2 regions of the Aquincola sp. J276 genome follow, and region 2 is predicted to be linked to the other one. Evidence: riboswitches for the same ligand, from Rfam matches in the RefSeq annotation. Region 2 holds a riboswitch; the other holds the start of a gene.
The links. Region 2 has a riboswitch for manganese ahead of LRS14_RS04790 (TMEM165/GDT1 family protein). Riboswitches for the same ligand answer to the same signal wherever they lie in the genome.

Region 1: it holds a riboswitch for manganese, as region 2 does, so the genes downstream of both, LRS14_RS28465 (TMEM165/GDT1 family protein) here and LRS14_RS04790 (TMEM165/GDT1 family protein) in region 2, are expected to answer to the same signal.

Annotation. Positions count from the first base shown of each region.
Region 1 is NZ_JAJONC010000002.1:2,281,524-2,284,917, forward strand. It holds gene LRS14_RS28455 (MarR family winged helix-turn-helix transcriptional regulator) at 1-25, shown strand, start outside; gene LRS14_RS28460 (MFS transporter) at 30-1,286, shown strand; yybP-ykoY riboswitch at 1,266-1,437, shown strand; gene LRS14_RS28465 (TMEM165/GDT1 family protein) at 1,496-2,053, shown strand; gene LRS14_RS28470 (SDR family NAD(P)-dependent oxidoreductase) at 2,071-2,868, opposite strand; gene LRS14_RS28475 (MBL fold metallo-hydrolase) at 2,879-3,394, opposite strand, start outside.
Region 2 is NZ_JAJONC010000001.1:1,042,195-1,045,588, forward strand. It holds gene radC (DNA repair protein RadC) at 1-428, opposite strand, end outside; partial or broken gene LRS14_RS04790 (TMEM165/GDT1 family protein) at 660-1,232, opposite strand; yybP-ykoY riboswitch at 1,236-1,407, opposite strand; gene cadR (Cd(II)/Pb(II)-responsive transcriptional regulator) at 1,459-1,899, opposite strand; gene LRS14_RS04800 (YnfA family protein) at 1,915-2,253, opposite strand; gene LRS14_RS04805 (cation transporter) at 2,368-3,000, shown strand; gene LRS14_RS04810 (transglutaminase family protein) at 3,014-3,394, shown strand, end outside.

The DNA of each region.
Region 1 (3,394 bases), on a different contig from region 2:
CACCGACCTGCCCGAGGAGGCCTGACGCCATGAAGACTTCGTTGCCTGCCAAAGCCGTGCCCGTGGGCCTGGTGCTGCTGGCCGCGGCCGGCACCTTCGCGCTCACCATGGGCGCGCGCCAGTCGATGGGCCTGTTCCTCGGCACGCTCAACAGCAGCACCGGGCTGGGCCTGGCCAGCATCAGCCTGGCGTTTGCCTTCGGGCAGCTGTGGTGGGGCCTCACGCAGCCGGTCGCGGGGCTGGTGGCCGACCGCATCGGCACCGGCCGCGTGCTGGTGCTGGGCGTGCTGCTGGTGGCCATCGGCACCGCGCTCGTGCCGCACATGCACACCACCGCTGGCCTGATCTTCGCCATTGGCGTGCTGGCCGCTGGCGGCGCCGGCATGGCCGGGCCCTCGGTGCTGATGGCCGCCACCACGCGGCTGGTGCCACCTGAGCGCCGCGGCATGGCCACCGGCATCGTCAACGCGGGCGGCTCCTTCGGCCAGTTCGTGTTCGCGCCGATCGCGCAGGGCGTGACGGCGGCGGCCGGCTGGATGGCCTCGCTGTACACGCTGGGCGTCATCACGCTGCTGGCGCTGCCGGCGGCCTGGGTGCTGCGGGGGCACTCGGCGTTGCCGGCGGCCGCCGCTGGTGCAGCCCCCGCGGTGCGGGAAAAGGCAGGCGTCGTGATCCGCCGCGCGCTGGCCGACCCCAGCTACCGGCTGCTGTGCGCGGGCTTCTTCGTCTGCGGGTTCCACGTGGCCTTCATCGCCACCCACCTGCCGGGCGTGGTGGCCTCCTGCGGCCTGCCGCCTTCGGTGGGCGCCTGGTCGCTGGCGGTCATCGGCCTGTTCAACATCGTGGGCAGCCTGGCGATGGGCTGGGCCATCGGCTTCCAGCACGGTCGCTGGCGCATGAAGTCGCTGCTGTCGCTGGTGTACGCCGCGCGGGCGGTGGCCGTGCTGGTGTTCATGCTGCTGCCCAAGACGCCCGCGGTCATGCTGGGCTTCGCGGCCATCATCGGATTCACCTACCTGTCCACCGTGCCGCCCACCGCGGGGCTGGTGGCGCGCTTCTTCGGGCCGGCCAACATGGCCACGCTGTTCGGCATCGTGATGCTGGCGCACCAGCTGGGCGGCTTCCTGGGGGCGTGGCTGGGGGGCAAGGCTTTCGAGCTCACCGGCAGCTACGACTGGATGTGGTATGCCGACATCGTGCTGGCCGTCGGTGCCGCACTGATCCACCTGCCCATCCGTGAACAGCGCGTGGCGCCGCCTACAATGGCCGCAGTCATTGGGGAGTAGCTTCCTCCGAACTGCCCGGCGTGTCCGGGCAGTGTTGCGAGAGGGGCCTGTGTCAACAAACTTGCCGTGCAGCCACCTGGGCTGCAGCCGGCATGGCACAGGCGATCACCGGCAGTGTGCGGATTTTGCGAGACCTTTGACCGTGGCGACTCCGACAGGCCGGGGATGCGCCGCGGTCATCGTGTCCGTGTCCGGCCGGAGCCACCCTTTTGGAAGCCTTTCTCGTCTCGACCGGCATCGTCGCCCTCGCTGAAATGGGCGACAAGACCCAGCTGCTGTCGCTGGTGCTCGCCGCCCGGTTCCGCCGCCCCTGGCCCATCATCGCGGGCATCTTCGTGGCCACCGTGTTCAACCATGCAGCCGCCGGCGCGCTGGGTGCCTGGATCACCAACCTGGCCGGCCCCGACGTGATGCGCTGGGTGCTGGGCATCTCCTTCCTGGCCATGGCGGCCTGGACGCTGGTGCCGGACAAGCTGGACGAGGAAGACACCCGCGCACCGCGCCTGGGCGTGTTCGGCGCCACCGTGGTGGCCTTCTTCCTGGCCGAGATGGGCGACAAGACGCAGATCGCCACCGTGGCGCTGGCCGCGCGTTATGACGCCATCGTGGCCGTGGTGCTGGGCACCACGCTGGGCATGATGGCCGCCAATGCACCGGTGGTGCTGCTGGGCGACAAGGTGACCAAGAAGGTGCCGATCCGCACCATCCACCTCATCGCCGCGGCCATCTTCGCGGTGCTGGGCGTGGCCGCGCTGGTGGGCGGCTGACGTCCCGGCCCGCTCGTCTAGACAGGCATGGTGTAGTTGAGCGTCATGCGGCCGCCATCCACCACCACGATCTCGCCGGTCACGTAGCTGGACGCCTCGCTCAGCAGCCAGGCGGCCACGTCGGCCACCTCGGCCGGCTCGCCCAGGCGCTTCATCGGCGTGCGGCTCATGATGCGGGCCTTGGCGTCGTCGCTGGTGAGCACGGCCTTCTGCGCCAGTTCGGTGGCGATGGTGCCCGGCGCCACCGCATTGACGCGGATGCCGTGGCCCACCAGGCCCAGCGCCATCACCCGCGTCAGCTGGTCGATGGCGCCCTTGCTGGCGTTGTAGCTGGCGATGCTGGGAATGGCCAGCCGGCCGTTGACCGAGCTCATGTTGACGATGGCGCCGCCGCCGTGGGCCGCCATCACGCGGGCCACCGCCTGGCCCACCAGGAAGGAGCCCTTGAGGTTGACGGCGATTACCGCGTCCCAGTCGGCCTCGGTGATGTCGAGGAAGTCCGCAGCGCGGAAGATGCCGGCGTTGTTGACCAGCGCATCCACCGGGCCCAGCGCGTCGACGGTGGCGGCCAGCGCCACGTCCACCTGCGCCTTGCTGGACACGTCGCAATGCAGGTAGAGCGCACGGGCGCCCTCGGCCTGCAGCGCGGCAGCCAGGGCCGCGCCGCGGGCATCGTCCACGTCCCACAGCGCCACCGAGGCGCCTTCGCGCAGCAGCCGGCGGGCACAGGCCTCGCCGATGCCTTGCGAGGCGCCGGTGACCACCGCCACGCGGCCGCGCAGGCCGAAGTTGATCTCGCTGGTGTGTGCGCTCATGGGTGTGCCTTCATGCGTGCCTGCCTTCGGCGGGTCTGTCCAGCCAGACGCCCATGCCCTGGGCATTGAGTTCCACATCCAGCGACAGCAGGTCCAGCTCCGCCGCGTCGCCGCGGCGGCCGTTGGCCCGCAGCCGCTGCACATACAGCTGCCGCAGGCCGTGCTTCAGGGCCTCATGGCGGTCGGGCGCGCCGCGCACCGATTCGCCCAGCGCCACCATCGCATCCAGCTGCAGCAGGAACTCCGCGGCCAGCGCCGGCACGTCCGCCACGCGGCCGTAGTGGGTGAGGTACATGCAGCGCGGCTGCTGCGCCAGCAGCCGCTGGATCGACTGCCGCAGCGGCCCGGGCTCGAACTGCACCGGCGTGGAGGTGGGCAGGATCCAGGCCGGCCGGCCCGCCACGTCGAATTCGCGGAAGCTCAGGCCGAAGGTGTCGCCGGTGAACCAGCCGCGGCTGCGTTCGTCCCAGATGCAGTGATGGTGGCGTGCATGGCCGGGCGTGTCGATGAACAGCAGCGGTCGCCC
Region 2 (3,394 bases):
GCCGTCTTCAGCGTCTGCGTCAAGAACTCATCGGCACGACTCGGTTCGGCAGCGCCCGAGGGATGGTTGTGGGCCAGGATCACCGCCGCAGCGTTCACCCCGAGCGCCTCCTTGACCACCTCACGCGGATACACCGAGGTCTGCGTCACTGTGCCGCGGAACATCTGCTTCAGCTCGATGATCCGGTGCTGCGCATCGAGGAACAGCACGCAGAACACCTCGTGCTCCAGCACCCCGATCTCGAGGCGCAGGTGATCCTTCACCGCCTGCGGCGACGACATCGTGGCACCGCGCCGCACACGATGCGACAACACGCGCCGCGCCTGCGACAGCACCTCCTCGGCAAGCGCAGGACGGTACTGGCCATCGACATCGCGCACCAGCAGCGCATCGACAGCGACAACGGAAGAAGTGGAAGACAACGACATGGCGAACTCCGGTCTGTGTCGGGCGGGACTGCCCGAGACCGGAGCACCACGCCGCAGCGCAGCTGTCAGGGTTCGAAGACGGCCGCAGGCCGCAAGCGCTCGCCTGAGCGAGCGCGCAGACCTTGACGGCGAGAACGACGTGGTAGCGTGGGTCGACACGGCAAGCCCACCCTCCGAAAGCCACTGCATCTGCCTTGCCGCCTGGCAGGCCACGCACACGCGAGCGGGCCCTCAGAACAATCGTCCGACATTGAAGAGCGTCAGGACACCGAGGAAGGCGAAGATCGCCGCAGCGATGCCGTGGACCAATGGCATGGAGACCTTCTTCGCGATCCTGTCTCCCAGGAACACCGCGGGCACGTTCGCCAGCATCATGCCGAGGGTCGTGCCCAGTACCACCTGAATGATGTCGGGGTAGCGCGCCGCCAGCGCCACGGTGGCGATCTGCGTCTTGTCGCCCATCTCCGCGAGAAAGAAGGCAACGACAGTCGTGCCGAAGACGCCGAAGCGCCGCGTGCCGCCAGCTGCCTCGCCATCGATCTTGTCCGGGATCAGGATCCAGCCCGCCATGGCCAGGAACGACACACCGATGACCTAGCGCAGGATGTCGGGGCCCAGCGCCTGGGCCACCCAGCCGCCGACGGCGCCCGCCGCCGCATGGTTGGCCAGGGTGGCCACCAGGATGCCGAGGACGATGGGGATGGGCTTGCGGAAGGCCGCCGCCAGCACGATCGCCAGCAACTGTGTCTTGTCGCCCATTTCACCCAGGGCGACCACGCCCGTCGAGACAAGGAAAGCTACCACACGAACTCCAAGGGCCAGCGAAGACGAAGACTGCACGGCATCCCCGGCCCATCCGGAGGCAGTGCAGTCAACGGTCTTGCCAGGCTTGAAGCTGCTTGCGCCATGACCGTGAGGGCCAAGTGTGTTGACGCAAGCCCCTGCGGGCGCAGGGCGGCTACTCCCCAATGACGGGTACAACGCCAATTGTAGAGGTCGACGGACGGCAGGGCGGCGGGGCGGGCACTACTCAGTGCGTACCGCGCACGTGGCGCCTGGACGCAGCCGCAGGCTTGGCGCCCGCGTGATCGATGCCCTGGAGAATGCCGCAGTCGGCAGCCGCATGTGGCACCGGGCAGGCGGCTCGCAGCGCGCGCAGTTCCTTCTCCAGGGCGCGCAGGGCCTTGATCCGCTCGGCCACGTGACCGATGTGCTCGTCGAGCAGGCGGTTCACTTCGCCGCAGTCGGCCAGCGGCTGATCCTTGAATCGGAGCAGCACCCGCACTTCGTCGAGCGCCATGTCCAGGCTGCGGCACTGGCGGATGAACGCCAACCGCTCGGCATGCTGGGGTGTGTAGATGCGGTAGTTGCCCTCCGTGCGCCCGGCCGCAGGCAACAGGCCCTCGCGCTCGTAGTAGCGGATGGTCTCGACCTGGGTCTGCGTCGCCAGGGCCAGTTCGCCGAACTTCATAACTGTGTCCCTTCTTCAGCCTGCAGCCCTGGGCTGCAGGGCGATGACCGCCATGCCGGCCAGGCAGATGGCGCCACCTACTAGGTCCCATCGCGTCGGTACGACGCCATCGACGCGCCACAGCCAGAGCAGCGCGACGACGACATAGACGCCGCCGTAGGCCGCATAGGTGCGGCCCGCGGCGCTGGGATGCAAGGTCAACAGCCACGCGAACGCCGCCAGCGACGCTGCCGCCGGCAGCAGCCACCAGACCGGACGGCCCTGCGTCAGCACCAGCCAGGGCAGGTAGCAGCCGACGATCTCAGCGACCGCGGTGATGAAGAACAGTCCTGTGACGCGAAGGAAGTCGAACATGGGTCGTGTCTCTCAAGGTGCCGGGAATGACGGTCAAAGAATCGCAGCATAGCCGCTTGACTCTGGAGCGGCTACAGGGTTTCAAATGCGGACATCGATACCCGAAAGCCCCCAATGAGTGACTCATGCTGCAGCCACGGCTGCGCCGCCCCACCCGCCAGCCAGAGCCCGCGCTACCGCCGCGTGCTGTGGGCGGCCCTGTTCATCAACGCAGCGATGTTCGGCATCGAACTCGCTGGCGGCCTGCAGGCCGGCTCGGTCTCGCTGCTGGCAGACGCGGTCGACTTCTTCGGCGACGCGGCCAACTACGGCATCTCCTTGCTGGTCTTCGGCATGGCGCTGACCTGGCGCGCACGCGTCGCGCTCTTCAAGGGCCTGACCATGGGCGCCTTCGGTGTGTTCGTACTCGGCCGGGCCGCTTGGTCGGCCGCCGCTGGCACCGTGCCCGAGCCGGTGACGATGGGCGCGATCGGCGCCCTGGCGCTGGTGGCCAACGTGTCGGTGGCCGCGATGCTCTACGCCTGGCGCGAGGGCGACGCCAACATGCGCTCGGTGTGGCTGTGCAGCCGCAACGACGCCATCGGCAACCTGGCGGTGATGGCTGCAGCCCTGGGCGTTTTCGGCACCGGCAGCGGCTGGCCTGACCTGGCTGTCGCCGCGATCATGGGCGTGCTCGCGCTGACCGCCGCGCGCTCCGTCATCCAGCAGGCCCGGGCAGAACTGCGCCCCGTGCCGGCGCACGCTTGAGAGGAAGATGGCCATGTCCGACGCCATGCACCCCCTGTTGGCAGCAACGCCGCTGCTGGATGTTCAAGACCCGGACATTGAGGCCCTGGTCGCCCGCCGCGGCTGGCGAACCCTCAGCCCCTACGACCGCATCGGCGCCGTCTACGACTTCGTCCGCAACGAGATCGCCTTTGGCTACCACAAAGGCGACGAATTGCCGGCACCCACGGTGCTGGCCGACGGCATCGGCCAGTGCAACACCAAGAGCACGCTGCTGATGGCCTTGCTGCGCGCGGTGCGCATCCCCTGCCGCTTCCACGGCTTCACGATCGACAAGCCGCTACAGAAGGGCGCAATCACCGGCCTGGCCTACTGGCTGGCCCCGCAACGCATCATCCACAGCTGGGTCGAGGTG